3 regions of the Microbacterium sp. Z12_35 genome follow, and region 2 is predicted to be linked to each of the others. Evidence: predicted binding sites of a transcription regulator. Region 2 holds the regulator's gene; each other region holds the start of a gene.
What was found. Region 2 encodes HrcA, which represses chaperone genes, less so after heat shock. Its sites were predicted from a motif close to TTNGCACTCGNNNNNNNCGAGTGCNAA; they were not measured.

Region 1 (10,125 bases), 640 kb from region 2:
CGGCTTCGGCGTCTGGGCGCCGGGGGAGCGCACCGGCTCGTACCGCGACGGCGGAGACGTGCTGGTCGTGGGTGAGGACGGGGAGTCATTCATCTCCGGTCCCGACCTCGCCGTAGCGATCCTCGACGAGATCGAGTCGCCGAAGCACTCGCGAGAGCGCTTCGCCGTCGGCTACTGACGTCGCGGTGGCCGCGCGACGGCGCTAGACCAGATCGCGCCAGTCCACCACGGCCTCCTCGTCGTCCTCCCCGGCCTCCTCGTCATCGACGATGGGCATCATGCCCGTCTGACCGGGGAGTGCGAGGGAGTCGGTCGGCGGGCCCATCACGGTCGCCTCGTCCCGGCGGTGGCGAAGCACATCGTCGATGTAAGACGTCAGCACCTCCGCGATGGGCACCGAGCGTCCGCGCGCCTGCGACATGTACCACCGGTGCTCGAGCACCTGGTGGAACACCTCCGCCGGCTCGAGTTTCGCGCGCAGGTCGAACGGGATGGACATCACGACCGGCTCGAACACGCGGGTCAGCCACTCGTGCGCGACCATCTCCTCGTCCGGGCCGAGACGACTGGTCCGCGCGCGGAATTCGTCCAGGTCATTGAGGAGACGGCGGGCCTGGTTCTCCTCGACATCCAGTCCCGTCAGGCGCAGGAGACGGCGCTGGTGATGCCCGGCGTCGACGACCTTCGGCTGGATGGACGCGCGCGTACCGTCGGGCGTCGTCTGGATCGACATCTCGCCGATGTCGAAGCCGAGGGCGTTGAGGCGCTGGACGCGCTCGGTGAGGCGCCAGGACTCGTCGAGCGCGAACGACTCCTTGTCGGTGAGCGCTCCCCAGAGCGAGTAGTAGGACGACAGGATGCCGTCGGCGATCTGCACCGCGTCGATGCCGCCCTCCAGGCGGCCGCCGGCCTCCAGATCCATGATCTCGCCGGCGATATTGGTGCGGGCGACATCGAGGTCGTGCGCGCGCTGCCCCGGAGTCAGCCCGCTCTCGTGCAGCTCGCCGGTCTCCGCATCCACGAGATACGCGGCGAAGGCGCCGGCGTCCCGCCGGAACAGGGTGTTCGACAGCGAGACGTCGCCCCAGAAGAAGCCGACGTTGTGCAGGCGCACGAGGAGCACCGCGAGAGCATCCACCAGCCGCGCGGCCGTGTGCGGGCGCAGCACCTGCGTGAACAGAGCGCGGTAGGGGAGCGAGAAGCGAAGGTGCGCCGTGACCAGGGCTGCGGGCAGCGTCCGCCCCTCCGCATCCGTTCGTCCGCCGATCACGGCGACGCGCTCGACGCACGGCGCGGCAAGACGGTGCAGGTTGCCGAGCATGTCGTATTCGCGCCGGGCCATCTCCTGCGTGGTCTCCTTGATGGCCACCACCCGCCCGGACAGATTCGCAAAGCGCACCAGGTGCCGGGAGATGCCCTTGGGGAGGTACACGATCGTGCTGCTGGACCATTCCGACAGGGGCGTCGACCACGGCAACGAGAGTAGGCCGGGGTCGACGGAGCTGGCGGTGATGCTGAGCGATTCGGGCACGGGACCTCCCGGAAATACGGCGCGGCGCGGGCAGCCTCAAGGCTACCCGCGCCGCGGCGGTGAGAGATGGGTCAGGCGGAGACGACCGGCTTGTCGTTGAGACGCTCACCGGACTCGATGTCGAACGCGTGCACGTGGCCGGCGCTGGCGGCCAGGGTGACCGTCTCGCCCGCGTTCGGGTGGCTCCGGCCGTCGACACGTGCGACGAGGTCGGTGCGCTTGCCGTTGATCTCGGTGTGGCCGTAGAGGTAGCCGTCCGCGCCGAGTTCCTCGACGAGGTCGACGACCACCGAGAGACCGCGGCCGTCGGAGGGACCGACGACGATGTCCTCGGGGCGCACGCCCACGGTGACCTGGCTGCCGTTGGCACGGCCGACGGTGTCGCGGTCCAGCGGCACGACCTCGTCACCGAACCGCACGCCACCCTCGGCGAGATCGGCCGAGAAGAGGTTCATGGCGGGCGAACCGATAAAGCCGGCGACGAACACGTTGTTCGGCTTCTCGTACAGGTCGCGGGGCGTTCCGACCTGCTGCAGGATGCCGTCCTTGAGGACCGCGATGCGGTCGCCCATGGTGAGGGCCTCGGTCTGGTCGTGCGTGACGTAGACGGTCGTGACCCCGAGGCGGCGCTGCAGCGACGCGATCTGCGTGCGCGTCTGCACGCGGAGCTTCGCGTCGAGGTTCGACAGCGGCTCGTCCATGAGGAACACCTGCGGCTGGCGGACGATCGCGCGACCCATCGCGACACGCTGACGCTGACCACCCGAGAGGGCCTTCGGCTTGCGCGTGAGGTACTCCTCGAGGTCGAGGAGCTTGGCGGCCTCGAGCACGCGCGCGGCACGCTCTTCCTTGCCGATGCCGGCGATCTTCAGGGCGAAGCCCATGTTCTCGGCGACGGTCATGTGGGGGTACAGCGCGTAGTTCTGGAAGACCATCGCGATGTCGCGGTCCTTCGGCGGGACGTCCGTGACGTCGCGGTCGCCGATCAGGATGCGGCCGGAGTTGACCTCTTCGAGGCCGGCCAGCATGCGCAGGGACGTGGACTTACCGCAGCCGGAGGGGCCGACGAGAACCAGGAACTCGCCGTCGGCGACTTCGAGGTTGAGCTTGTCCACGGCGGGGCGAGTGCCCCCGGGGTACAGGCGGGTTGCGTTGTCAAACGTGACGGACGCCATTTTCTTCTCCTTCACCGGCAGGTACGTGCCGGACGATCCGTAGTGATGGATGAGCGGGGGCTAACCCGCACGCCCGCCATCGGGCGCAACTTTCAGTATAGGTGTCGGGCGTCCTGCGTCTGGGTTTTTCCCAGGCTGCCTCGTTAGCATCGATTCCGGCCGCGTTACCCGTGCGGCCCGCCGGATCCCCGGCCCGCTTATCCGTTCCAGAAGGTTTCATGTCGAACGACCAGACACCGCAGGTGCCTGCCACGCGCGACCGCCGAGAGGCCGTCCGCGAAAAGGCCCAGCAGGTGCACGCCAAGCAGTCGCGCTTGCGGCTGCTGCGTGGCATCCTGCTCAGCGCGGCCGGTCTCGCCGTCGCGGGCGTGGCCACCGCCGCCATCATCTGGGCGTTCGCGGAGATGGGCCCGCGTCCCGTCATTCAGCCCGCCAACGCGCAGAACGACGGCTTCGCGGTGACCACCGTGACCGGGGCCGCTGATCCGGTGGCAGGCGGTGTCGACGAGGCGGCGACGCCCGCGCCCGCAGAGGCAGCACCCACGGAGGCAGCGCCCACGCCGACCCCGACGGCCAGCGAAACTCCCGCCGTGGACATCCGCGTCTACGTGGATTACCTCGCTCCCGAGGCGCGCGAGTTCCAGCTCGCCAATGCTGACCAGCTGAAGAAGTGGGTGAGCCAGGACGCCGCGACCCTCAGCTACTACCCCGTGGCCATGCTGACGTCGAAGTCGAACGGCACCAAGTACTCGCTGCGTGCGGCGGGGGCGGCCGCGTGCGTCGCGACGTATTCGCCCGACACCTTCTTCGCCTTCAACGACGAGCTGCTGCGCCAGCAGCCGGAGATCGATTCGGACGGCTTGAACGACGAACAACTCGCCGAGCTGGCGCAGGCCTCCGGTGCGGCCTCGCCGAAGATCGTTCGCAACTGCATCGAAGACGGCTCGTTCTCGACGTGGGCACGCGCCGCGACCGATCGTGCACTGGAGAGCATTCCCGACACCGATGGTGCCGCGCTGAGCTCGACGCTCATGATCCTCGTCAACGGCACGCAGTATGTCGGGGCGATGGATGACCCGAAGGAATTCGCGCAGTTCGTGCTCACGGCCGCCAGCGACTCGTACTACCGCACGCCGTCGCCGACCCCGTCGGCATCCGTCACGCCCACCCCGGCGCCTTAGTCCCGCCGGATCAGCGAGCCGGGCCGCCCGTCCTGCCTCGGTCGCCCTCGTCGCCGTTTCCGACGAAGGGGTCGACCTTGTCGGCCTTCCGGAGCGTCTCGGCCTGCTCCTCACGCCGCTTCGCGGCATCCGCCGCATGTTGGTCGATGTCGCCGGCGCGTCGCTGCGCCTCGATGTCGGCCTGGGCGGCGCGGGCTTTGGCCCGCTCCGACTCGGCGGTAGCGGCGGCGGTGTCGGCCCGCGCCTGCGCGAGCTCCGCCTCATGCTCCCGCGCGCCGAGGTCGGCCTCTCGAGCCTGGGCGCGCAGCTTCTCGGCCTTCTCGTGCTGCGCGTGCTGGCGGCGCTCCCGACGTCCTTTCGCCGTGACGGTCAGAACGATGACCACGATCACCACGACGACGACAATGGCGACGATGATCCAGATGAGGGCACTCGTGTCCATGGCTCCTCCTTCTCGTGTGGCACCGACCCGGCTGTGCGGCGCCTCCCGCTACCAAAGCCGACGGCACACGGCGGCGAGAACCGCCTTGCCGTGGGGGAGGCGGTGCGCTAGCGAGGGGCCGGGCGGCGGACGCTCTAGACTCGGTTGTCGAGATCCGCGTACCTCCGCGGCTCGCCGGCTTGGCGCAATTGGTAGCGCACCTAACTTGTAATTAGGGGGTTGCGGGTTCGAGTCCCGCAGTCGGCTCTCCGCGCTCCCGCCTCCCGTCGTCCGCGAGAAACGACGATCCGGATGAGACGGGACGCATCGCGCCGTTTCTCGTCCGGATCGTCGTTTCTCGCGGGTGGGCCGTAGCATCATGCGAGTGACCTCGCGCGAAGCCCCGGGTGCGGCGCGACGCATCCCGTTGGGGCTGGCGGTCGCATCCGCGGTGGCTGTCGGAGTGCTGACGGCGCTCCAGGCTCGCATCAACGGGTCTCTCGGCGACGCCATCGACGACGGCTACACCGCCGCGGTCATCTCGTTCGGCTCTGGCCTGCTCATCGTCCTCGCGATCACCGTCCTTCTCCCCTCGGCCCGCACGGGCTTCGGCCGGCTGGTGCGGGGCATCCGCGGGGGAGACGTGCCGGTGTGGATGCTGCTGGGCGGTCTCGCCGGAGCCCTCACGGTCGCGACGCAGGGACTCACCGTCGGAACCATCGGGGTCGCGCTGTTCACAGTGGGTGTGGTCGCCGGGCAGACGATCCACGGGCTGATCCTCGACCGCCTGGGATACGGGCCCGGGGGTGTGGTGGCCGTCACCGTGCCGCGCGTGGTCGGCGGCGCACTCGCCGTGGCGGGAGTGATCGTGTGCGTGGCAGGGGTCACGGGAGCGCCGGCGCCATGGATGCTGATGCTCCCGTTCCTCGCCGGCGCAGGAATCGCCTGGCAGCAGGGCACCAACGGGCGCCTCGGTCAGCGCACCGGGAACGCGCTCACCGCGACCCTGGTGAACTTCGCCGGTGGCACCATCGCACTCGCGATCGCCGCCGCCGTGCACATCTCGGTCGCGGGCGCACCGCAGACGCTCGTGGTCGACCCGTGGCTGTACCTCGGGGGAGCCGTGGGCGCCGTGTACATCTTCCTGTCGGCGGCCATCGTGCGCACCACCGGTGTGCTGCTGCTGGGGCTGGGGTCGGTGGTGGGGCTGCTGGCGATGTCGGTGGTGCTCGACGCGTTCTGGCCGGCGCCCTCCGGGCCGCCCCTGCCCATTGCGCTCACCGCGGTGGCGGTGGCCCTGGTCGGTGTCGCCATCGTGGTGGGATGGCGACGGCGGCGGCCCGGCCGCTAGAGCAGTGTGGGATCGGCCGCCCCGTGGGAGGCGTCGCGCCCCATCGGCGGCTCACCGGAGGCGTCGCGCGCCATCGGCGGCTCACCGGAGGTGTCACGCGCCGTCGGCGGAGTCGCGCTCTTCTCGCGCTTCTTCGTCTCGCGGCGCGACTCTTCGGGCATGCGCGTGAGCATCTCGCTCGCGTTCACGCCTTTGCGCGGTCCGAGCCGGGTGGCAGCCGGCTTGCCGCCGACATACAGCCAGCCGAGGAGCTCCTCGTTCTTGCCGAGGCCATGCGCCTTGGCGACGGCCTTGCTGCGCGTGTAGTGGCCGGTTCGCCAGATGACGCCCCATCCGGCCTCATCCAGCAGCAGGCTCAACATGTGCGCGACCCCGGAAGCGACCGCCTCCTGCTCCCAGCGCGGAACTTTCTCGCTCTCGCGGTAGCTGGCCACGATCGCGATCAGGAGCGGAGCGCGCAGCGGCTTGGCCGAGGACCCCTTCTCGCCGAGCGCCTTGTTGATGGCGCGGCCCAGTCGCTCCCGGTCGGTTCCGCGGAGCTCGATGAGACGCCACGGGCGAAGCGACGAATGGTCGGCGACGCGACCGGCCGCGGCCACGAGCGTCTCCAGCTCAGCCGACGAGGGTGCCTCCTCGGTCACGCGCGACCACGATCGGCGTGCGCGGACGGCCTCGAGCGCCGATCCCGCCCGCCCGGAGCCTCCGCGCGGCGCATCAGCGGCGTGCAGAGGCTGCGGAGGGATGCTCACGCCTCCGGCTCGGGGGCGAAGTTCAGCGCCAGGGAGTTCATGCAGTACCGGTCGCCGGTGGGCGTGCCGAACCCGTCCGGGAACACGTGCCCCAGGTGCGATCCGCACGCGGCACAGCGCACCTCGGTGCGCACCATGCCGTGGGCGCGGTCTTCGATCAGCTCGACGGCCTCCGGGCGGACCGACTCGTAGAAGCTCGGCCATCCGCAGTGCGAGTCGAACTTCGTTCCGCTCTGGAACAGCTCGGCGCCGCAGCCGGCACACGAGTACAGTCCCGCGCGTTCCTCGTCGAGGAGCTCACCGGTCCAGGCGCGCTCGGTGGCGGCCTGCCGCAGCACGGCGTACTGCTCCTCGCCGAGCTCGGCGCGCCACTGGTCCTCGGTCTTCTCAACGGAATAGCTCATGGGGGTCTTCCTCTCCACCGTCCATTCAACCCGAACACCAGGGCAGCAGGCGCTCCCGGCGATAATGCCGGGATGGACCCGGATGCTGTCGCCCCCGTGATCGCCCGTTACGAGCGCTTCGCACGGGACGAGGCGCCGGGCCGGTCCGACCTGTACGCCGAGTGGGCCGCCGGAGTGGCGGGCGATCACGAGACGGCCGCGATCCTCGCCCGCATCCCCGAGACGCACCGCCAGCCGCCCCTGGTGTTCGCCGTGACCCGGATGCTGGGGGCTTCGGAGAGCGGATATGGCGAGTGGGCGAGGTGGGTCCAGGCGCACGCCGACCGGGTGGTGGCCGAGAGCGCGACGCGCAGCATCCAGACCAACGAGCCGCTGCGCTGCGCGGCGCTCCTCCCCGCGCTCAGCCTCGTGCCCGGACCGATCGCGCTCCTGGAGGTCGGTGCCAGTGCCGGCCTCTGCCTGTACCCCGACAGGTACTCCTACCGGTATGCCACCGGCGGCGGGGGGCTGCGCGCGCTCGACCCGCCCGGTGGCCCGAGCGCCGTGGTGCTGCACTGCAGGCTCGTCGGCGCGCCGGTCTTGCGGATGCCGGACATCGTGTGGCGTGCCGGCATCGACCTGGCGCCGCGGAACGCGCGCGACAAGGCCGACAGAGCGTGGCTGACCGGACTTGTCTGGCCTGGCGAAACCGGTCGCCGCGAACGCATCGAGCGCGCACTCGATGTGGCCGCGGCCGACCCGCCACTCCTGGTGCCCGGCGACGCGAGGGAGGTTCTCGCGGAGACGGCCGCACGGGCGCCGCGGGGGGCGACTCTCGTGATTACGACGCCCGGCGTGCTCGCCCACGTTCCGCGGGTGGGTCGGCGGCCGCTCATCGACGCGGCGCGGGCCGCGGGGCGGTGGATCACGATCGACGATCCGGCCCTGCACGATGGCTGGACCGCGGTCCCTGATCCCTGGCCCGGGGGATTCGCCCTGGCGTTGGACGGGAACATCCTCGCCGCCGTTGACCCGCTCGGCGCGTCCGTGGAGTGGCTCCCGGGCGAACGCCGCCAACAGGCTTAGCGTGGAGGAGTGCCCCTCACCGACCGCGATCGCGCCCTCCTCGCCTTCGAGGCGGAGTGGCGGCGGCACGGCGGGGCAAAAGAGGAAGCCATCCGGGCGGAGTTCGCGATGCCGCCGGCGCGCTACTACCAGCTGCTCGGTCGCCTGATCGACACGGCAGAGGCTCTCGAGCATGACCCGCTCCTGGTGCGCAGGCTGCGCCGTCTCCGCGATCAGCGAGCCACGATCCGGGCGGCCCGCACCGGCGCTCAGTGATCTTCGACCGCCTGCCGATAGCATCGACGGGTGGCCCGAACGACCTACCCGCGCGACCGCTTCGACGAGCTCGCGCCTGAGACGGGACGCGTCGGCGCACACCGCGCGGAGAACCCACGGATGCGCGGTGGCATCGTGTTCCTGTGGGCGGTTGTCGCCACGATCGTTCTCCTCATCGCCGGGATCTTCGGCTCGCTCCTGGTGACCGGGCGCATCTCCTTCTCGACGGAGCCGTTGCCCACCACCACTCCGCTTCCCATCGTGGAGCCGGTGGTCGACACGTCCGTGCCGGTGCTCGTCCTCAATGCGACCCCGCAGGAGGGGTTGGCGGCGCAGGTGCGGGACACCGTGGTTGCCGCCGGCTGGTCGGCCGACATCGTCTCGGCCGGAGCTGCCGGCTCGAGCGACTTCCCCGCGACGACCGTCTACTACGCGACCGAAGACGCCGAAGCCGCCGCTCTGGGGCTGGCCGAGGTCATCGGCGGTGCGGAGATCGCGCTCAGCGACCAATATCTCCCACCGGATGACCCGGAGACCGAGGCGGATGAGGCGGGCCGGCAGCTCACCGTGGTGCTCGGGCTCGACCGCATCCAGGCGCCCTCGGAGGGCACGGAACCGTAGTCGGCGACCGGGTGTTTCGGGCGGGTAAACAGTTCGATGCGGCCGTGTCAACACTTGCCCGAGCGGGGGTTTGCGCCCCATATGCCGTGGATACGATGACGTCGTCCCACAGCATCAGGAGAACAGCATGGCCCAGGGCACTGTCAAATGGTTCAACGCCGAGAAGGGTTTCGGCTTCATCACCTCCGGCGACGGAGAGGACGTTTTCGTCCATTACTCGAACATCGACATGACCGGTTTCCGGGTGCTCGAGGAAGGGCAGGCCGTCGAGTTCACCGTCGGGGCGGGGCAGAAGGGTCCGCAGGCCGAATCGGTCCGCGTTATCTGACGCAGCATCCCGGCATCGCCTCCGAGGCGGCACCGCGTGAAGACCTCATCAGGGCAGGGAAGCCCGAGGTCTTTCCGGGGTGCCGCCTTTTCGGCATCGCCGACACGGGCGTCGTATCCCGGTGGCGCAGCTTGCACTCGCATGGGGCGAGTGCCAGAATGAGTTAGCACTCGTGTTTGTGGAGTGCTAACAGACTGATAGCTCCGTCCTGGAGGGACGACATACATATGGCAAAGATCATCGCTTTCGACGAAGAGGCCCGACGCGGCCTCGAGCGCGGCCTGAACATCCTCGCCGACGCCGTCAAGGTGACGCTCGGCCCCCGCGGTCGCAACGTCGTGCTCGAGAAGAAGTGGGGCGCCCCCACGATTACGAACGACGGCGTTTCTATCGCCAAGGAGATCGAGCTCGACGACCCCTACGAGAAGATCGGCGCCGAGCTGGTCAAGGAGGTCGCCAAGAAGACGGACGACGTCGCCGGTGACGGAACCACCACCGCGACCGTTCTCGCTCAGGCACTCGTTCGCGAGGGCCTGCGCAACGTCGCCGCCGGCGCCGACCCCATCTCGCTCAAGAAGGGCATCGAGAAGGCCGTCAAGGCCATCACCGACCAGCTCCTCGCCGGCGCCAAGGAGGTCGAGTCCAAGGAGCAGATCGCTGCCACCGCATCGATCTCCGCCGCCGACCCCGCGATCGGCGCGCTGATCGCCGAGGCCATCGACAAGGTGGGCAAGGAGGGTGTGGTCACCGTTGAGGAGTCCAACACGTTCGGCACCGAGCTCGAGCTCACCGAGGGTATGCGCTTCGACAAGGGCTACATCAACCCTTACTTCGTGACCGACCCGGAGCGTCAGGAAGCGGTCTTCGAAGACCCGTACATCCTGATCGCGAACCAGAAGATCTCGAACATCAAGGACCTTCTGCCGATCGTCGACAAGGTGATCCAGGAGGGCAAGGAGCTCCTCATCATCGCTGAGGACGTGGAGGGCGAGGCTCTCGCAACTCTCGTGCTCAACAAGATCCGCGGCATCTTCAAGTCGGCTG
Region 2 (10,125 bases):
TCGTCGCGGTCGCCCTTTGCGAGGGCTTGCACGAGGATCAGTCGCGGGGCCGGCGCCGGCACCTCGGTTCGGGCCGAGACCCGGACGACGACCTCCCGCGCCGACACGGAGGTCGCGGCGCCGTCGAGCCACACCCCGCGTCCGTTCCCCACGGTCACGCCCTCCCCGGACCGGAGGCGCCGCACGTTCGCCGCATGGTGCGCCTCCGCGCCGGTGAGGACCACGTCGCCGCCCGGCTGCGCGTCGGTCGCCTCCTCGGTGAGGAAGTGCAGCGCCACGGCTCAGGCGTTTCGGAAGCGGTCGCGCAGCTTCGCGAACAGCCCCTGGTGGAACTCCGCCAGCCGCGGCTCGGGCGGCTTCGCCCGCCGGGCGAACTCCTCGATGAGCGCACGCTCCTTGCCGTCCAGCCGCGTGGGGGTGACCACGTGCACGCCGACCCGCAGATCGCCGCGCTGAGTGCCGCGCAACGGGGTGACGCCGCGGCCCTTGATGGTCAGGACATCGCCGGATTGCACGCCGGGGCGCAGCTCGAGTTCGACCTCGCCATCCAGAGCTTCGATGGTGGTCTCCGTGCCGAGGATGGCGTCGGGCATCGACACCTCCAGCGTCGCCAGAAGATCGTCGCCCTCCCGGCTGAACACCTCGTGCGGCGCGACGTTGATCTCGAGATAAAGGTCGCCGTTCGGCCCGCCGGCGGGACCGACCTCGCCGGACCCCGGCAACTGCAGCCGCAGCCCCGTCTCGACGCCCGCAGGAATGTCGACCGACACCGTGCGACGCGAGCGGACCCGGCCCTGGCCCTGGCACGTGGCGCAGGGGTAGGGGATGGTCGTGCCGTATCCCTGGCACGTCGCGCAGGGCTGCGAGGTGACCACGTTGCCGAGGAGGCTCCGCACGGTCCGCTGAACATTGCCGGTGCCGTGGCAGATGTCGCACGTGACCTCGGACGTGCCGGGCTGACAGCAGGAACCCTGACACGTCTCGCACAGCACGGCGGTGTCGACCTCGAGGTCGCGATGCGCGCCGAACACGACGTCGCCGAGCTCCAGCGTCACCCGAACGAGCGCATCCTGGCCGCGCTCACGCCGCGACCGCGGGCGCCCACCGCGCCCGCCGCCGCCCGTGCTTCCGAAGAAGGACTCGAAGATGTCGCTGAAGCCGCCGAAGCCGGCGGCACCGCCCCCGCCGAACGGGTTCGAGTCGCCGCCCATGTCGTAGCGGCGGCGCTGTTCCGGGTCGCTCAGAACGTCGTACGCATGCGTGACGAGCTTGAACTTCTCCGCTGCATCCTCGCCGGGATTGACGTCGGGGTGCAGTTCGCGCGCCAAACGCCGGTAGGCACGCTTGATCTCGTCCACGGACGCGTCGCGCGCGACGCCGAGGACCTCGTAGTGGTCAGCCACAGTCGCCTTCCTGCCCGCAGAGCGCGGGATCGTTCGGGAACCGGATGCCCGCCTCAGCGGCTGTTCTCGTCCTCTTCGAGCATCCGGGTCAGATAGTGCGCGACGGCGCGAACCGTCGCGAGATTGGAGGGGTAGTCCATTCGGGTCGGACCGAGCAGACCCACGCGTGCACCACTGGCAGGTGCGTCGTAGTCGCTGATGAGCACGGAGGCCTCGGGGAGGCCGAACGGTTCGTTCTCGCGCCCGATACTCGCCGAGAGTCCCTGTTCATCCGCGACCATCTCGCTCATCAGACGGAGCAGGGTCACCTGCTCCTCGATTGCTTCGAGGAGCGGGTAGATGCTGCCTCGGAAGTCAGACTCCCGCCGCGCGAGGGTCGCCGTGCCGGCCATCACCAGGCGGTCCTGGCGGAATTCCTCGAGCTCCTCGGCGAGCACGCGAAGGATGGGGTGCGCGATCGCGTCCAGTCCGCCGCCGGCAGGCGCAGCGCCGTTCAGGAGGGCCGTGAGCCGCTCCGCGCCGTCCCGCACCGAGCGCCCGACCACCAGCGCCCCGATGCGGGCTCGCAGCTGGACGAGCTCAGCGTCGGTGGGTGCCTCGCGGGCGAGCGCGATCCGCTGCGTGACACGGCCGGTGTCGGTCACGACGACCACCAGCATCCGGCCGCCGCCGAGCCCCACCAGCTCGACGTGGGTGACGTTCGCGGCGGCGAACGACGGATACTGCACCATCGCGACCTGCCCGGTCAGACGAGTGAGGGCACGGACGGTGCGCGCCAGCAGATCGTCCAGGTCGCCGGAATCGCCCAGAAACGACGCGATGGCGGAGCGTTGGGCCGGCGTGAGGGGGCGGAGGCCGGCGAGGTGATCGACGAAGACGCGGTATCCCTTGTCGGTGGGGACGCGTCCCGAGGAGGTATGCGGGGCGGTGATGAGCTCTTCGTCTTCGAGCAGCGCCATGTCGTTGCGGATCGTGGCGGCCGAGACGCCGAACGCGTGGCGATCGACGATGGCCTTGCTGCCGACGGGCTCACGCGTATCGACGTAATCCTGCACGATGGCTCGCAGCACCTGGAGACCGCGTTCCGTGACCATGGCGCTCCTCCCCTACGAACGTTGGCACTCGTCATCCCTGAGTGCCAATTCTAGCGGATGAGTGTGGACGTCAGCCGGAAGCTCACCGCGTCAGCGTGTGCACGACAGCATCCGCCAGCAGGCGCCCACGACGAGTGAGCACCACGCGCCCGCGCACGGCTTCGCCGCCCTCCACGAGACCGTCCGCCACGAGCCCGGCCACGGCGTGGCGTCCCTCGGCCAGGAGCTCGGCCACGGGGATGCCCTCCCGGATGCGCGAGCGCAACAGCACCGCCTCGAGCCGCTGGGCGTCGGCGTCCGGTCGCTCCCGTCCGGCCGCGGGCGACTGGCCCTGCGCGAGCCGGGCGGCGTACGCGGCCGGGTGGCGGACGTTCCACCATCGGACTCCCCCGACATGACTGTGCGCGCCAGGGCCGTAGCCCCACCAGTCGGTGCCGCGCCAGTACGCCAGATTGTGCCGGGAGCGCTGCTCGGGGGTGCGTGCCCAGTTCGACACCTCGTACCAGTGGAGCCCCGCCGCCTCCAGCAGGTCGTCGGCCAGTTCGTACATGTCGGCCTCGAGGTCGTCGTCGGGCTCGGCGAGCTCCCCGCGCCGGATCTGCCGCGCGAGCTTCGTGCCGTCCTCGACGATCAGCGCGTAGGCCGAAAGATGGTCGGGTTCGAGCGAGATGGCCTCCTCCAGGGAGGAGCGCCAGTCTCCGAGCGACTCACCGGGGGTGCCGTAGATGAGATCGAGGCTCACGTCGAGGCCGGCCCGTCGCGCGGCAGCGACGGCGGTCCGGACGTTCGCGGGATTGTGCGTGCGGTCCAGAGCCGCCAAGACGTGAGGTTGCGCGGACTGCATGCCGATGGACATCCGGGTGACGCCGGCGGCGGCCAGTTCGACGGCGACGGCGTCGGTCACGGTGTCCGGATTGGCCTCGACGGTCACCTCCGCGCCGGGGACGACTCCGAACGCGCCTCGGACGCCGTCCAGCATCCGTGCGAGGTCGCCCGGCGGAAGCAGGGTCGGTGTTCCGCCACCGAGGAACACCGTGGATGCCGGTCGCACCTCTCCGGTGGCCGCGAGGACGCCGACCGACATGTCGATCTCTCGGAGGAGAGTGTCGGCGTACTGGTCCTGCCGGGCGCCGCGGAGTTCGGAGGCGGTGTAGGTGTTGAAGTCGCAGTACCCGCACCGCACTCGGCAGAACGGCACGTGGAGGTACGCCCCGAAATCGGCCGCGGGATCGGTATGGATGTCAGCAGGGAGGGCTCCGTCAAGCGGTGCGGGCTCGCCGAGAGGAAGAGCAGCGCCCATCAGCGCGACGTCGCGTACAGCGGAGAGATCGCGCGCAGGTACCGCTGGAACAGGTCACGACGCCGGTGGCGGATGAGCCGCGGGTAGAGCCGGTAGAGCAGCGCAGCAGGAGCGTCGAAGGCCCGGACGGTGAACCACACCTCGTCGTTCTCGCGCCACTCGAGCAGGAACAGCTCCTCGCCGCTGACGACGGAGTCTCCGACCGTCCCGAGGATGAAGCCCACGCGACGCGGCTCTTCGCTGACGGAGATCACACGTAGTTCGGCGTCGACGCGCATCCGGCGCACGCGACCGCGCAGGCGCACCGTCGTACCGGGGGCCACGAACGGGGTGCCGTCCGCGTCGAATCGCTGGTCGGATTCGAGCCGGCTGGGGGCGACCGGATTGCCCTCGGCGTCGTAGCCGACGCCGGCATACATCGGCCCCTGCGCGGGGCGGACGTCGGTGAGCGAGAGACCCCCCTCGCGCTGCGCAGCCCAGGACAGGAGAGCTTCACTCGCCACCGCGAAACGCTCCTCGCCGCTGCCGATCCGCCAGCTCTCCTCCGCGGGAATGGACCGCTCCGGCGGGTAGTGCATGAGGTCGGGTGCCTGGGTCGCTCCCACGGCGGCGTAGTCGACCGTCTCGTCTCGAAAGGTCCCACGGCGCATGCATCCAGGGTACTTCGGGTTTCCCGTGTGGCGCCCGTGATCTCCCCAGCCCTGTGGAACATGCTCCGATTCGGGCGGTCTCCCGCGGCCCGGCGCCCGGGCGCGGGCTACTTCTTGGTGTCGATGTCGCCGGAGAGAGCGGCGATGAACGCCTCCTGCGGCACCTCGACCCGGCCGACCATCTTCATGCGCTTCTTGCCCTCTTTCTGCTTCTCGAGGAGCTTGCGCTTGCGGGTGATGTCACCGCCGTAGCACTTGGCGAGCACGTCCTTGCGGATGGCGCGGATGTTCTCACGGGCGATGATGCGCGCGCCGATCGCCGCCTGGATGGGGACCTCGAACTGCTGGCGCGGGATGAGCTTGCGCAGGCGCTCGGTCATCAGTGTGCCGTAGGCGTAGGCCTTCTCCCGGTGCACGATCGAGCTGAAGGCGTCCACCTTCTCGCCCTGGAGGAGGATGTCGACCTTCACGAGGTCGGCCTCCTGCGAGCCGGCGGGCTCGTAGTCGAGGCTCGCATACCCCTGCGTGCGGCTCTTGAGCTGGTCGAAGAAGTCGAACACGATCTCGCCGAGCGGCATGTTGTACCGCAGCTCGACGCGGTCCTCGCTCAGGTAGTCCATGCCGAGGAGGGTGCCCCGGCGGGACTGGCAGAGTTCCATCACCGTGCCGACGTAATCCTTCGGCAGCAGGATCGCCGCCTTGACCATGGGCTCCGACACCGAAGCGACCCGCCCGTCCGGGTACTCGCTGGGGTTGGTGACGGTGATGGTCTCCCCCGTGTCGGTGGTGACGGTGTAGATCACCGACGGCGCCGTGGTGATGAGGTCGAGTCCGAACTCGCGGGCGAGGCGCTCGGTGATGATCTCCAGGTGCAACAGCCCGAGGAAACCGGCCCGGAACCCGAATCCGAGCGCCACCGAGGTCTCAGGCTCGTACTGCAGGGATGCGTCGGAGAGCTTGAGCTTGTCGAGCGCCTCACGCAGGTCGGCGTAGTCGCTGCCGTCGATCGGGTAAATGCCCGAGAACACCATCGGTTTGGGATCGGTGTACCCCGGCAGGGCGTCGGTCGCGGGCTTGCGGTGCGTGGTGATGGTGTCACCCACCTTGGACTGGCGGACGTCCTTCACACCGGTGATGAGGTAGCCGACCTCGCCAACGCCGAGCCCCTGGGTGGGCGTGGGTTCGGGGCTGGACACCCCGATCTCGAGGAGTTCGTGGGTGGCCTTGGACGACATCATCTGGATGCGCTCACGCGGATCGAGCTTGCCGTCGATCATGCGCACATACGTGACGACGCCGCGGTACGCGTCGTACACGGAGTCGAAGATCATGGCGCGGGTGGGGCCTTCGGCCTTGCCCTGGGGTGCCGGAATCTCTTGGACGATCCGGTCGAGGAGCTCTTCGACGCCCTGGCCGGTCTTGCCGCTCACCCGCAGGACATCATCGGGGCTCCCACCGATCAGTCCGGCAAGCTCAGCGGCGAACTTCTCGGGGTCAGCCGCGGGGAGGTCGATCTTGTTGAGCACCGGGATGATGTGCAGGTCGTTCTCGAGCGCGAGATAGAGGTTCGCCAGGGTCTGCGCCTCGATCCCCTGCGCGGCGTCGACGAGGAGGACCGCACCCTCGCACGCGGCAAGAGACCGGCTGACCTCGTACGTGAAGTCCACGTGCCCGGGCGTGTCGATCATGTTCAGCGCGTAGGTCTGGGAGGCCGAGGCCCACGGCATACGGACGGCCTGGCTCTTGATCGTGATGCCACGCTCGCGCTCGATGTCCATGCGGTCGAGGTACTGCGCACGCATGTCGCGGTCGGCGACGACACCGGTGATCCCCAGCATCCGATCGGCCAGCGTCGACTTGCCGTGGTCGATGTGGGCGATGATGCAGAAGTTTCGGATCAGCTCGGGCGGGGTCGCGGACGGCGCGAGAGGCTGTAGGGCACGGGGTGACATGTCCCCTCGATTCTACGGGCGCGGCGCGCGCGGCGCGGGCAGTCGCCGCATCCCCTCCACGAGCGCCTCTCGATCGCTCGCCACGCACACGCGGATCCACCCCTCGCCGGACGCCCCGAACGCGGAGCCGGGGGCCACTGCCACACCACGCTCGTCCAGGAACCGCTCGCACCATGCCGCCACGTTTCCCTCGGTCGCGTGCGACATGTCGATCCAGAGGTAGAAGGCGCCGCTGGGCTCGAGATAGGTGAATCCCCCGTCGTCGAGCACCGCTGTGGCGGCTCTGAGGTTGGCGGCGTAGTGCGCTCCCGCCGCGATGACGCCGTCCTGAGGTCCGGTGAGAGCTTCGAGGGCGGCGTACTGCGCGGCGGTGTCGACGCAACTGATCGCCGCCTCCTGCACGCGAAGCATCGTCTCGGTCATCCCCGGCGGGGTGACGAGCCATCCGACTCGCGCACCGGTCATGGCGTAGGTCTTGGAGGTCGAGAACACCGTGAACACGCGCCCGTCGGTGTCGAACCTGGCTGCGCTGGCGTGTGGAGCACCCCACGTGAACCGTTCGTACACCTCGTCGCTGATGAGCCACAGATCGTGCCGACGGGCGAACGCGACGAGCTCGGCGATGAGGTCGGGGGCGTAGGTGACTCCGAGGGGGTTCGACGGCGAGTTGATCACGATCGCACGGGTGCGCGGTGTGACCAGCTGCGCAAGGGTGTCGGGGTCGGGCGCGAAGCCGCGTACGGCTTCGAGTCGGTACGGCACGGGCCGGGCCTGGAGCATATGAGCGTTCATCGTGAAGGTGGTGTAGCCCGGGTCGGGAACGAGAACCTCGTCGCCGGCGCTGAGCGCGAGCGTCATCGCCTGGTGCAGCGCCTGCGTTCCCCCCACGGTGACCCAGATCTGCTCGACGTCGACGTCGAGGTCGTTCTCGCGTGCGAGCTTGGCGACGATCGCCTCGCGGAGCGGCCGGATGCCGCCGTTGGGCGTGTAGCGGGTCGCACCGTCCGTCCACGCCTGCGCGCCTGCCGCGCGGATCCGCTCCGCGACGGCCTCCCCGGGCTCGCCGACGGACAGGATGATCGTCCCCGGGCGCCGCAGCGCGATCTCCAGAATCCGGCGCACGCCCGACCCCGGCATGTCGTCGATGTGCGCGGAGACGTGCGGCATGCCGCCATCGTAGGGGGCGCCCCCCATCTCCGAACCCAGGCGCGGGCGACCCGCCGACGAGCATCATTTCGATGGCGGGAACGGACTGTTCACACCCCGGAAACCCGGTGTCCGCGGCCATCCCTATGATCGGAGTCAGGTCCCCCCGACCCCCCACGGTGCCCACCCCGGGCGCATCGCGACGCTCGCGTGCGCTCAAAATCTCGGAGAAGAGTCTGTGACGACGCATCCCTCGGTCCCGGTTCTGCGTGATTCCCACCGGACGGGGACGATCCGCTCCCTGCTCTCGGCCGCGCTCGTCGGCGCGCTGTCGCTCGGCGCGGTCGGTCTCGGCGTCCCCGCCTCGGCCGCAGTGAGCCCGGATGCCCCGGTCGTCATCAACGAGGTGTACGGCGGTGGCGGCAACAACGGCGCCACCCTGACCCACGACTTCGTCGAGCTGGTCAACGTCAGCGACGCACCGGCGGCGCTGACGGGCTGGACGCTGCAGTACGCCTCCGCCACCGGCGCATTCTCCCAGCAGTTCCCGCTGACGGGCACCATCCCCGCACGCGGCCACTTCCTCGTTCAACTCGCTGCGGGCGACGGCGGAACCACTCCCCTGCCCACCCCGGACGCCACCGGCTCGCTGGCGCTCGGGGGCACCGCGGGCAAGGTGGCCCTCGCGTCCGACACCACGGCGGTCAGCGGCCCGGATGCGGCGAACGTCGTCGACTACGTCGCGTGGGGATCGAACGCCACTCCCGCGGCCGGCACCCCCGCGCCGGGGGCGACGAACACGACGAGCGTCTCTCGGGATACCGCGCACACCAACACCGCCGTCAACGGGGCGGACTTCACCGCGGGAACTCCCACCCCGCGGAACTCGCAGGGGGCCGCCGAACCCGCCCCCGGGCCGACCCCGGAACCCACACCCACCGAACCCGCGCCCGAGCCCACGCCGACGGACCCGGCGGTCGTGACGATCGCCGGCATCCAGGGCACGGGACCGTCGAGTCCGCTCGGCGGTCAGACCGTGACGACCGAGGGTGTCGTGACGGCGCACTACCCCACGGGCGGTTTCAACGGGTACGTGATCCAGACGCCCGGCACGGGCGGCGCGCTGGATCTCGCCACCCACACCGCGTCCACCGCCGTGTTCGTTTTCGCGCCGCAGGCGGTCTCGGAGGTCGCCCTCGGGCAGACCGTCCGCGTGACCGGAGTGGTCGGTGAGTTCAACGGCCTGACGGAGCTGACCGTCGGGCCCAGCGACGCGCAGGTGATCGCCGACGCGGCCGAGCCCGTGCCCGCCACCGTGGGGTGGCCCACCGATGACGGCCAGCGTGAGGCACTCGAGTCGATGCTCGTGCAGCCGCAGGGCGCCTTCACCGTCACGAACACCTTCACGACCAACCAGTACAGCGAAGTCGGACTCGCAGCTGGCGACGAGCCGCTGCGCCAGCCGACGGATGCCGCGACCCCGGGCAGCGGCGAGGCGGCGGCCGTCGCAGCTGACAACGCGGCGCGTGCCGTGACCCTCGACGACGGTGCGTCGACCAACTTCCTGAGCGCCGCGAACAGCGGGCTGACCCCGCCCTACGTGTCACTGACGGAGCCGGTGGTCGTCGGCGGTGCGGCGCGCTTCGCCGCACCCGTCATCGTCGACTGGCGCAACGGCGCCTGGAAGCTCAACCCCACGCGCGCGCTGGTCGGCGACGGCTCGGGCGGCGACGACGGCGTGGAATTCTCGAATCCCCGTACGGCGGCTCCCGCCGGCGTGGGGGGCGCTGTGAGCGTCGCATCCTTCAACGTCTTGAACTACTTCACGACGCTTGGAGACAGTGACCCGTCGTGCGAACCATTCGTAGACCGCACCGGCAACGGCAACAACGTGGACGAGGGATGCCTGCAGCGGGGCGCTTGGGATGCGGCGGACTTGGAGCGCCAGCAGGACAAGATCGTCTCGGCCATCACGACCCTCGACGCCTCCGTCGTCGGGCTGATGGAGATCGAGAACTCCGCGGCGGTCGGTGAGACCCCGGACGAGGCCACAGCATCGCTCGTGGACGCGCTGAACGACGCGGCCGGAGCAGGCACGTGGGACTACGTCCGATCCTCGGAGGAGCTGCCGCCCGTCACGGAGCAGGACCTCATCACCAACGCGATCATCTACCAGCCGGCGCTCGTCGAGCCCGTCGGACCGTCCCGCGCCCTGGGCGCCCTGAGCGACGGCGACGAGGCGTTCAGCAACGCGCGTGAGCCGATCGGTCAGGTGTTCGAGCCCCTCGCCGGAGGCGACCCGTTCCTGTTCGTCGTGAACCACTTCAAGTCCAAGGGATCGGCCGGACCGCTCCCCGGCGACGAGGACAGCGGTGATGGACAGGGGGCATCGAACGCTTCCCGGGTGGCGCAGGCGACCGCGCTGCGGGACTGGGTCACCGACATCCAGGGTGATACCGCCTCCGTGATCCTTGCCGGGGACTTCAACTCCTACGGCCAGGAGGACCCGCTGCAGGTGCTCTACGCGGGGGGTTACGCGGACGCGGAGGCTGCCTTCGAACTGGGCGAGTCGAGCTACTC
Region 3 (10,125 bases), 1.0 Mb from region 2:
CTCAGCCGTGCGAGGTGAGATGAAGATCGACTCGCCGATCTCTGCGTAGGTCTTCCCCTGAACGACCAATACCGCCACGTCGCGTTCGCGCGCGCTGAGAACCTCGATCGCCCGGGTGAGGGACCCCGTCGTCCCGCTCGCTTCGTCGTCGGGCGTCCGGTCGAGTTCTTCCCGCGGGTGAAGCTGCCGTGCGCATGCCAGCAGGCGTGCGATGACGCGGCGGTCTTCGGTCCGTCCGGCCCCGTGACCGGCAAGCCGGGCGCCGTCCCACGCGAGGCCGACGGCTGCAAGCCCCAGGGCGGCGTGTTCGATGTCGTCCACGTCGACCTGACCGGTCAGCACTTCGGTCCACACCTTGCCCGCCCGGGCCATCATCTTCGCCAGCCGATTGTGCGGTGCCGCGGCGAGGAGCGCCCGCGCGTGCGGCGCCAGATCACCGGGCTGGTTCAGAATGATGCTGCAGTGCAGCCCCGCCCAGTTCAGGTGACTCGACCACATGGGCGGCGACCCCAGGCGCTCGACGGCGGCATACGCCTCATCGAGGTTGGGGCGGATCCGATCCATGTCGCCCAACCGCGCCGCGCTGACGGCGAACTCGGTGAGCGGGAGGAGGGAATAGAGGTCGAAACGCGCGCGGAGGATGCTCTCGCGCGCGAGCCGCCAGGCCGGCGCCAGCGCCGAGGAGTCCGCGTATCGTCGGGTCAGAGCCATGGTGATCGCGTCGGCCAGGATCTGCTCGCGCGGTGCGAGTTTCCGCCCGATCTGAGCGTGCTGAAGAGCGATCTCGGCCTCGTGCGGCCGCTCGCGCTGGACGGCGATCCACGCCTGCCAGAGCAGAAGGCGGGAGCGCGCCCAGGTGCCGCCGTGGCGGGTCTGCACGGCCGCGTCGATCACGGTGTGGGCCACGTTGAGCTCTCCGAGGCTGAGCGCGGCGATGGCAGCGATCACGGCCGGCAGCTCGGGGGTGGGGGCATCGCACGCCGAGGCCGTGTACATCTCGGTGGCCCGCACAAGGTCGCTCAAACACGTGCGCGCCTGTGTACCGAGGCTCGCGCGGAGACCTCGCGCGAGGAGGTCCTGGGAGACGATCAGGGTCGACGGGACCGCCCGCGCGGGGCGTACGTCCGCGAGGCGGTCGAGTTCCTCGACGTCGCCCGCGCCGATCGCCGCGATCGTGGCATGGGCCACCGCATCGGGAGAGCCCAGCGCGGTGTGCGTGAGGACGGTGGACGCCATCCGCATGTCGCCTCGCGCCGCCCAGACGGCCGCCGCGATCGAGCCCGCCTCGGCGAAGGCCGCGTGCGGGGGTTCTATCGCCGCGGCGTCCAGCACCGTCCCGGCGGTGTCGATCGCCCCGGCGTTCCACGCCGCCCGTGCTCGCCGCACGGCGACGGTCCGCGGATCGGCGCCGGCCTCGCCGGCGGCCCGGAACAGCTCGTCGGCACGACGGGGGTCACGCGGAAGGGCCGCGTCGCCGTCGATCAGGAGCGCCGTGGCGACGCGCGGATGGTGCAGGCCGCCGAGAAGCTCACGCAGCGTGGGATCCGTCTCCGTCATGCCCGATTCCGCGTACAACCCGACCAACCGGTCGATGCAGATCGTGGCGCGCACGGTGTCACGGACCACCGGTGCCGGCTGTCCGTTGCGCAGCAGCAGCCCTTTCGCGTGACCGGCGTGCGACCACTGCGCTGCCTCCTCCGAGGGGAGACTCTGCGGCGTGAGGCACAGTGTCTCGATCGCCCGCCGGAGGTCATCCTCCAATCCGGCGATGCGGTGCGCGATGAGGTCGCGCAGTTCTTCCCGCACGCTGTGGTGCGCCGCATCCTCGTCGCAGTTGTCGCTGTGCACCGCGAGCGCCTCCGAGACGAGCCACGTGAGATGGCCGGTGAGGTCGAGGATGCTGTCGATACAGCGCGGTGTGATCCGGCATCCCTTCTCCGCGCATTCGTCCAGCACGTCGGCACGCGTCACATGGCCCAGCACGATCGCCGGATGCACCTTCTCCAGCTCCTCGGCGACCGCACGCAGCTCGTCGCCGGCGGGCCACGGGCGCATGGCGATGACGATGCCCGCGCCGGGGATGCGGAGCCGCTCGGCCACCGCGGCGAGGTCGTCCGGGTGAAGGAGATGAGCATCGTCGACGACGACGACCTCGGTGGCAGACGCGGACGCGATGGCGCTCGCCGATTGCGCCGGCACGACGGTACGCCCGTCCTGCGCGAACTGCGCGAGAAGCCGCCGGATCAGGCGCGTCTTCCCCGAACCCGCCGTCCCGACGAGCAGCACGCGCGGGGCGCGCTCATCGTGGACGAGCGCCTCCACGTGCATGCGCGCCGGGCGCGTCAGGATCATCGGAACGCCGTCGAACTCCTCGTGGAGCAGGGGAGAGATGGGCATGGTCGCCGTGGTCGCCATCGTCCGGACCCGTGCGGCTCAGGCAGCCGAGATCGGCGAGGGAGCGGGTGCGGGCTCCTCGGCGGGCGGGGTCGACTCGCCGCCACCGTTTCCGCCGCCGTCGTGATCGCCGCCGCCGCCGTGGCCGCCGCCACCACCGCCACCGTGGCCGCCGCCGTCGTGGCCGCCACCACCACCGCCGTGGCCGCCACCGCCTCCGGTGTCACCGCCACCGGTGCCTGCGTCGCCACCGGTGCCTGTGTCGCCCCCGGTGCCGGAGTCGCCTCCGCCGGTGTCGCCTCCACCGCCGGTGCCTGTGTCGCCTCCGGTGCCCGTGTCGCCTCCGGTGTCACCGCCGCCGGTGCCTGCGTCGCCTCCGGTGTCGTCGCCCGTGCCGCTCCCGGTGGTTGCCGGGTCCGCGGCGGGGGAGCCGGTGGACGGTCCCGCCGGCGTCCCGGTCGATGCGGGATTACCGGAGCCCGACGGTGTCGACGGCGATGCGGCCGTCGACTTCGGTGCGGTCGCCGTGCGTGGAGCCTCCGGCGCCGCAGTCCGCTTCGTGCCGGGGGTCGGGCCCGCCGGCTTCTTCGCGGGCGGGCGCTGGGAGGACTGGACGGACGGTGCGGACGGGGTCTGCACCTCGGCCACCGGCTCGACGATCGCCTCCGCGACGGGCGCTTCGACCGAGGCTGAGTCGTCGACGTCGTCCAGGGCGACGGGCGCTGTCGTCATCCCTGCCCGCTCGGACGCGGTGACGACGCCGGTGCCGAGCGCCGGTGCAGCCGCGACCCCCATGCCGGTGACGAGGATCGCCGCGCCCACGGTGATGTACGCGGAACTCGGCAGCCGCCGGAACCAGGCTCGACGCGGAGCGGCAGACGCCGGAGCCGGCGTCTCGAAGATCGCGAGCGCCGCATCCGCGTCATCCGCGTCGTCGCCGGCGTCCGCCGCGACGGCAGCTCGGGCGGCGTCAGCGGCGGCCCTCGCCGCGCCGAGCGCGATGATCGCCTTCGGGTCGGCGTCCAGGGCGATCGGACGGTCGAACCGCTCCGACAGCACCTGCGCGACGCGCGGGATGCGTGAGGTTCCGCCAGTGAGGAGGATCGCGTCGACATCCGCGAGGTCGACGTCCGCGGCATCCAGAGCATCCTGGAACGCCTCGACCGTGCGCTCGAGGTCGTCGGCGATCATGAGCTCGAACTCGTCGCGGCTCAGGCGCACGCTGCGCTGGTCGCCGCCGACGAGCACGGGCACCACGGCCTCCGAATCGAACGACAGCGACTCCTTCGCGTCGACGCACTCGCGGCGGAGCGCCGACAGGGCCATCCGCCCCGCGGCGGTTCCCGAGAGAGTCGTCGCGTCGACCTGTGCGGTCCGCACGACGTGGCGCACGACCGCGTCATCGAAGTCGGCACCCCCGAGGTCGGGGATCCCGGACGGTGCACCGACGATGCGAACCTCGCCGTGCGCGTCCTTCTTCAGCGCGACCGCGTCGAACGTCCCCCCGCCGAAGTCGTACACGGCGAGCACCCGTCCTGCGTCCAGCGGATTGGTCGACTCGTAGTGCCGTGCGGCAGCTTCGGGTTCGGAGATCACGACGACATCGCGCCATCCCTGGGCCGCCAGGGCCGCCCGGACGAGACCGCTGCGATAGTCGCCCCAGGCCGCCGGCACGGTGATCGCCAGCTGGGCCGGCGTATCTCCCTCGCGCTCCACGACGACCCGCGCGGCCCAGTCCACCGTGAGGGCGTACAGCTCCTCCGGCGCGAACGCGCGGTCGCCCGCGAGGATCGGCACGTCGTCGCCGATCCTGCGCTTGTACTCGCGGATCAGGCGGTCGGGCTGCGTATGACCGCGCCGTTCGGCGGCGTCGCCGAACAGCAGTTCGCCGTCGGCGGCGAAGGCCACGGTCGGTGCATTGTCACCGCTGCGCCCCAGAGGCACCGGTGTCGCCAGCAGACTGCCGTCTGGAGCAGACCTCGCGATAGCCGCCGAAGTGCGGCTCGTTCCGATGTCGATCGCCAGAAAGTACGCAGCATTCATATTGTTTTCCCCCGGACGAAGGTGCGCCGAAACACACCCGCTCGTCTCCACACCATCGGTATGGAATGCCTTGCGACATCCCCACTGATGTCCCAATTCGTCGGCCCGTGCCCCCTACGTGCCGACCTGTGATCGGGATTCTTACACACGCATCAACCGATAGGAAGAGAGGTCGGAACACGCCCGCCGTGCTCGTGCGCCCACGTCCGGAGTGCAGGGATTGGCACTCGCGTTGCATGAGTGCCAACTCTTTCCGTAGACTGGCGTTAGCACTCTCCATGGGTGGGTGCTAACGAGTCTTCCGTACCGAAGCGTCAAGAAAGAAGAGGTAGACCGTGTCGGTTTCCATCAAGCCGCTCGAGGACCGCATCGTCATCCAGCAGGTCGAGGCAGAGCAGACCACCTCCAGTGGTCTCGTCATCCCTGACACTGCCAAGGAGAAGCCCCAGGAGGGCGAGGTCGTGGCCGTCGGGCCGGGCCGCATCGACGACAACGGCAACCGCGTCCCGCTGGACGTCGCCGTCGGCGACCGCGTCATCTACAGCAAGTACGGCGGCACCGAGGTGAAGTTCGGGGCCGACGAGTACCTCGTGCTCTCGGCGCGCGACGTGCTCGCAGTCGTCGTCCGCTGACGCACACGTTCTGACGAAGGCCCCGGATGCTGCGGCATCCGGGGCCTTCTGCATCCCCGCGCGGTTCCCTCCGGCGCCTAGGGCGGCGCGCCTAGGGCGGGGCGCCCGTAGGCTTGATCGAGTGACCCGGACGACCGACCACCTCCCGTCCGCACCTCGCCGGTCCGAGGGCCGCGAAACGTTGCTCGGCGGGGGGTACGCCTTCGTGGCGTACCTCATGTGGGGGGTCCTGCCGTTGTACTTCGTCTCGCTGGCGCCGACCGGGCCGTGGGAACTCGTCGCATGGCGGATCGTGCTGTCGCTGGTGTTCTGCGTCGCCCTGCTCGCCGTCACGCGGGCGTGGCGCCCGCTCCTGGCAATCCTCCGCCAGCCGCGTCTGCTCGGCTGGACCGCCTTGGCGGGGGCGCTCATCTACGTCAACTGGCAGATCTACGTGCTCGCCACCCTCACCGGCCACGTCATCGAGACGAGCCTCGGGTACTTCATCAATCCGCTCGTGACCGTGATGCTCGGCGTTTTCCTCCTCCGCGAGCGCCTTCGCATCACGCAGTGGGTCGCGCTGGGGATCGCTGCCGTCGCGGTGATCGTGATCGTCGTCGGGTATGGCGCCTTCCCGTGGATCGCGCTCGGGCTCGCGTTCTCCTTCGGCCTGTACGGACTGGTGAAGAAGCGCATCGGCAGGGCCGTCGACGCCGTCAGCGGACTGACGCTCGAATCGGCCTGGCTCACTCCTGTCGCTCTCGTCCAGCTCGCCATCGTCGGCGCCACCTCGGGCCTCACGCTCTTCACGGCCGGCGCCGGACACGCCATCCTTCTGCTCCTCGCGGGCGTCGTGACGGCCACTCCGCTGCTGTTCTTCGCCGCCGGTGCCCGCCGCACGCCGCTGACGGTCATGGGGATGCTGCAGTTCGTGGCGCCCATCCTGCAGTTCTCGATCGGGGTGTGGGTGCTGGGCGAGCCGATGCCCCTGGAACGCTGGATCGGATTCGGGCTCGTCTGGGTGGCCCTGATCCTGCTCACCGCGGACTCGGTCCGAGGTGCACGGCGCGGGCGCGGGGCCACCGCGGATGTGGCGGAACTGGCCTGACGCGCGGCCCGAGGGCCGCAGCATCCGCGCCAGGTAACGATTGGGTCCCGTTACACATCGTTAACGAACGGCAATACTCGCGAGATGCCCCGCGCATTAGGTTTAGCTCACTGGTGGCGCCCGAGTTGGCCCGCCTTCATACACAGCAGCAAGGAGCAACATGAGCGTCTTCACACGTTCGCGCGCCGGTAAGGTCATCGGCGGCATCGCCGTGGTCGGTGCCAGCGCGCTCATTCTCGCCGGGTGCGCCGGCGGCGGCGGCGAAGCCGCCGAGAGCGGCGACTCGTCGTCCGAGGTCGGCGGCGAGCTCGACCTCAAGATCGGCACCGCGCTTCCTCAGACCGGAAACCTGGCCTTCCTCGGCCCGCCGGAAGAGGCCGGCGTCGGCTACGCCGCCTCACAGATCAACGAGATCTCCGATGAGACCGGCCTGTCCATCGAGGTGGCGTTCGGTGACTCCGGCGACACCGACAACAAAGCATACGAGACCGAGATCCCCCGCCTGCTGGGCGAGGACGTCTCCGCGATCATCGGTGCTGCCTCGTCCGGCACATCGCTTCAGTTCATCGACCAGGTCGTCGGCGCGGGCGTCATCCAGTTCTCGCCGGCCAACACGTCGGACGCCTTCACCACCTACGAGGACAACGGGCTGTACTTCCGCACCGCACCCTCCGACGTGCTGCAGGGCGAGGTGCTCGGTAACCTCATCGCCGAGGACGGCAACCAGACCCTCGGCCTGATCGTGCTGAACGACTCGTACGGTACCGGCCTGGCCAAGTACGTCTCGGAGGCCTTCGAGGCCGCCGGTGGTGAGGTCGTCGCGGAGACCACCTACAACACCGGTGACACCACGTTCGACACGCAGATCAGCGAGGTCCTCGCGGCCGACCCCGACGCGATCGCCCTGATCACGTTCGACGAGGTTGCCACGATCCTGCCGAGCCTGTTCGGTCAGTACCCCGCCGAAGACCTGTACTTCGTCGACGGTAACCTGAAGAACTTCGGTGACACGTTCCCGGCCGGCTCCCTCACGGACGCCAAGGGCACGCTGCCCGGTCTGTCGATCGACTCGATCGCCGACTTCACCTCCGAGCTCGACGCCTTCGTCGAGGCCGAGGGTGACCCGGCTCTGGAGGACTACAGCTACGCGGCCGAGTCCTACGACGCCACGGTCCTGCTCGCGCTCGCCTCGCTGGCAGCCGGTTCGACCGACCCCGCCGACATCGCCGAGAAGCTCGTCGAGGTCTCCGGTGGTTCCGGCGACGGTGAGACCTGCTCGACGTACGCGGACTGCGCCCAGATCATCCTGGACGGTGGCACCGCGGACTACGACGGCATCTCGGGTCCGATCACGTTCGACGAGGTCGGCGACCCGACCGAGGCGTCGATCGGCATCTACCAGTTCGGCGAAGACAACAACTACGCCGCATACGAGGGCTGATCACCGCATTCACGCGGAAGGCCCCGGTCGCAAGACCGGGGCCTTTCCCGTTCCCGGGGCGCGCCGCTCGGGGGGAGCGGTTCGCGAGTGCACGAGTTCTTCGCGAGTGCACGGGTTGTTTGCGTGATGAGGTCGTGCGCTCGGCAGCATCCCGTGCACTCGGGGCACCAGCACCCCGCCGCGCGGGCGCGGGGACGGCAGAGGGGGGATGCCGCGGGGCATCCCCCCTCGAAGAACCCGGGTTACCGGCCTCGAAGAGCCCGGGTTACTGGCCTCGAAGAGCCCGGGTTACTGGCCTCGAAGAATCCGGGTTACTGGCCCAGCGTGCCGAGGTACAACTCGGTGACCTTGGGGTCGTTCAGCAGCTCGCGCCCGGTGCCGGTGTAGGCGTCGCGACCCTGGTCGAGGACGTAGCCGCGGTCGCAGATCTGCAAGCACCGGCGAGCGTTCTGCTCGACCATGATGCACGTCACGCCGGCCTTGTTGATCTCCGAGACGCGGATGAACGCCTCATCCTGACGCACCGGCGACAAACCCGCTGACGGCTCGTCCAGCAGCAGCACCTTGGGGTCCATCATGAGCGCTCGGCTCATGGCGACCATCTGGCGCTCACCGCCGGAGAGCGACCCGGCGCGCTGCTTGAGGCGTTTGCCCAGTTCGGCGAAGATCCCGGTGACGAACTCGAGGCGCTCCTTGTAGATCTTGGGGTTCTGGTAGAGCCCCATCTGCAGGTTCTCTTCGATCGTGAGACTCGGGAAGACGTTGTTGGTCTGCGGGATGAAACCGACCCCGCGCCCGACCAGCTTGTTGGCCCTGAGTCCCGTGATCTCTTCACCTTCCAGGAGCACGCGGCCGCTGCGCACGTTCACCTGCCCGAAGATCGCCTTCAGCAGCGTCGACTTGCCGGCGCCGTTGGGCCCGATGATGCCGATGAGCTCACCCTGGTGGGCGGTGAGGGAGCAGCCGTTGAGGATGTTCACACCGGGCAGGTACCCGGCGTGGACGTCGTCGACGAAGACGACCGCGGTGTCGGTGGCAACGGCGCTCATGAGCGGTTCTCCTCGTCTTCGGCGACGCCCTGGTCTACGAGGAGGGCGGCGCTGGCGCTCTGGGATGCTGCGGCATCCGTCGTGGGATCGGCTGCGACCACGGGGATGCGCCCGGTGACGACGCCGAGGTCGAGCTCTTGGTGCGCGCCGAGGTACGCGTCGATGACGGCCGGGTTCTTCATGACCGAGGTCGGATCGCCCTCGGCGACGATACGGCCCTCGGCCATGACGATGACCCAGTCGGCGATGTGGCGGACCATGTGCATGTCGTGCTCGACGAACAGCACCGTCATCCCGAGATCCTTGAGGTCGAGGATGTGGTCCAGCAGTGACTGGGTCAGGGCCGGGTTCACGCCCGCCATCGGCTCGTCCAGCATCACGAGCGTGGGCTGGGTCATGAGCGACCGCGCCATCTCCAGGAGCTTTCGCTGACCGCCGGAGAGGGACGCGGCGAAGTCGTCGGCCTTCGTGTCCAGCTTGAACTTCTCCAGCAGGACCTCGGCGCGTTCTTCGATCTCCGCGTCCTGCCCGCGCCAGGCAGCGGGGATGAGGCTCGAGAAGAAGCGCTCGCCGCGCTGCCCCGTGGCGCCGAGCTTCATGTTCTCCATGACCGTGAGCAGGCCGAGGGCCTTCGTCAGCTGGAACGTGCGCACCAGCCCCAAGCGCGCGACTTTGTAGGCCGGAACGCCGGAGAGCGACTTGCCGTCGAACGTCCACGACCCCGTGTTGGGCTTGTCGAACCCGGTGAGGAGGTTGAACAGTGTCGTCTTGCCGGCGCCGTTCGGTCCGATCAAGGCGGTGATCGCGCCGCGGGGGACCTCGAGGTGCTCGACGTCGACGGCGTTCACGCCGCCGAACGAGCGGGTGATGTTGTCGGCCACGATGATCGGGTCGACCTTCTTCACACCCGGGGCCGCCTCACCCACGTGCAGGCCCGTGGCTTTCGGGCGGGGCGTGGGGGAGGTCGTCGCGGGGACGACCGACGCGTCCACACCCTCGGAATCGGCACCGCTCGGAATGCTGTTACCGGACAAAGGTCAGCTCCTTCTTGTTGCCGAGGATGCCCTGCGGCATGAAGATCACCAGCAGCATCAGCGCGATGCCGACCAGGATGAAGCGAAGCGTACCCGCCTGAATCTGTGACATGAAGGGGAGGACGCCGGCCTCCACGAGCGCGGGCAGCACGTTCGAGAGGAAGGTCTGCAGCGCCCAGAAGATGAGGGAACCCAGGAGCGGTCCGAACACCGTCGCGGCGCCGCCGAGGAGCAGAGCGGTCCACACGAAGAACGTCAGGGACGTGACGTACACGCCGGGGCTGACCGCGGAGGGCAGGGCGTACACGATCCCACCGGCCGCGGCGAGCATGCCGCCGAGCACGAGCGACTGCAGCTTGTACGAGAAGACGTTCTTCCCGAGCGAGCGCACAGCGTCCTCGTCTTCGCGGATGCCCTTCAGGACGCGCCCCCACGGGCTGCGCAT

Region 1: the regulator HrcA is predicted to act here: its motif matches at 9,245-9,271, upstream of groL (chaperonin GroEL).
Region 3: the regulator HrcA is predicted to act here: its motif matches at 4,658-4,684, upstream of groES (co-chaperone GroES).

The regions. Positions count from the first base shown of each region.
Region 1 is NZ_JBZEGJ010000001.1:59,092-69,216, forward strand. Features, by position in the region: gene AC4FS1_RS00340 (NAD(P)-dependent oxidoreductase) at 1-178, shown strand, start outside; gene AC4FS1_RS00345 (DUF4032 domain-containing protein) at 203-1,531, opposite strand; gene AC4FS1_RS00350 (ABC transporter ATP-binding protein) at 1,603-2,706, opposite strand; gene AC4FS1_RS00355 (DsbA family protein) at 2,925-3,887, shown strand; gene AC4FS1_RS00360 (hypothetical protein) at 3,898-4,329, opposite strand; tRNA gene AC4FS1_RS00365 (tRNA-Thr) at 4,503-4,575, shown strand; gene AC4FS1_RS00370 (DMT family transporter) at 4,694-5,659, shown strand; partial or broken gene AC4FS1_RS00375 (nitroreductase family protein) at 5,791-6,387, opposite strand; gene msrB (peptide-methionine (R)-S-oxide reductase MsrB) at 6,405-6,812, opposite strand; gene AC4FS1_RS00385 (DUF2332 family protein) at 6,885-7,877, shown strand; gene AC4FS1_RS00390 (DUF3263 domain-containing protein) at 7,887-8,132, shown strand; gene AC4FS1_RS00395 (LytR C-terminal domain-containing protein) at 8,163-8,753, shown strand; gene AC4FS1_RS00400 (cold-shock protein) at 8,881-9,081, shown strand; gene groL (chaperonin GroEL) at 9,309-10,125, shown strand, end outside.
Region 2 is NZ_JBZEGJ010000001.1:699,305-709,429, reverse strand. Features, by position in the region: gene AC4FS1_RS03575 (16S rRNA (uracil(1498)-N(3))-methyltransferase) at 1-278, opposite strand, end outside; gene dnaJ (molecular chaperone DnaJ) at 282-1,403, opposite strand; gene hrcA (heat-inducible transcriptional repressor HrcA) at 1,457-2,497, opposite strand; gene hemW (radical SAM family heme chaperone HemW) at 2,580-3,797, opposite strand; gene AC4FS1_RS03555 (DUF1990 domain-containing protein) at 3,797-4,447, opposite strand; gene lepA (translation elongation factor 4) at 4,555-6,399, opposite strand; gene AC4FS1_RS03545 (pyridoxal phosphate-dependent aminotransferase) at 6,412-7,566, opposite strand; gene AC4FS1_RS03540 (ExeM/NucH family extracellular endonuclease) at 7,784-10,125, shown strand, end outside.
Region 3 is NZ_JBZEGJ010000001.1:1,739,803-1,749,927, reverse strand. Features, by position in the region: gene AC4FS1_RS08545 (LuxR C-terminal-related transcriptional regulator) at 1-2,415, opposite strand, end outside; gene AC4FS1_RS08540 (Hsp70 family protein) at 2,434-4,437, opposite strand; gene groES (co-chaperone GroES) at 4,773-5,069, shown strand; gene rarD (EamA family transporter RarD) at 5,191-6,156, shown strand; gene AC4FS1_RS08525 (ABC transporter substrate-binding protein) at 6,317-7,597, shown strand; gene AC4FS1_RS08520 (ABC transporter ATP-binding protein) at 7,909-8,646, opposite strand; gene AC4FS1_RS08515 (ABC transporter ATP-binding protein) at 8,643-9,578, opposite strand; gene AC4FS1_RS08510 (branched-chain amino acid ABC transporter permease) at 9,670-10,125, opposite strand, start outside.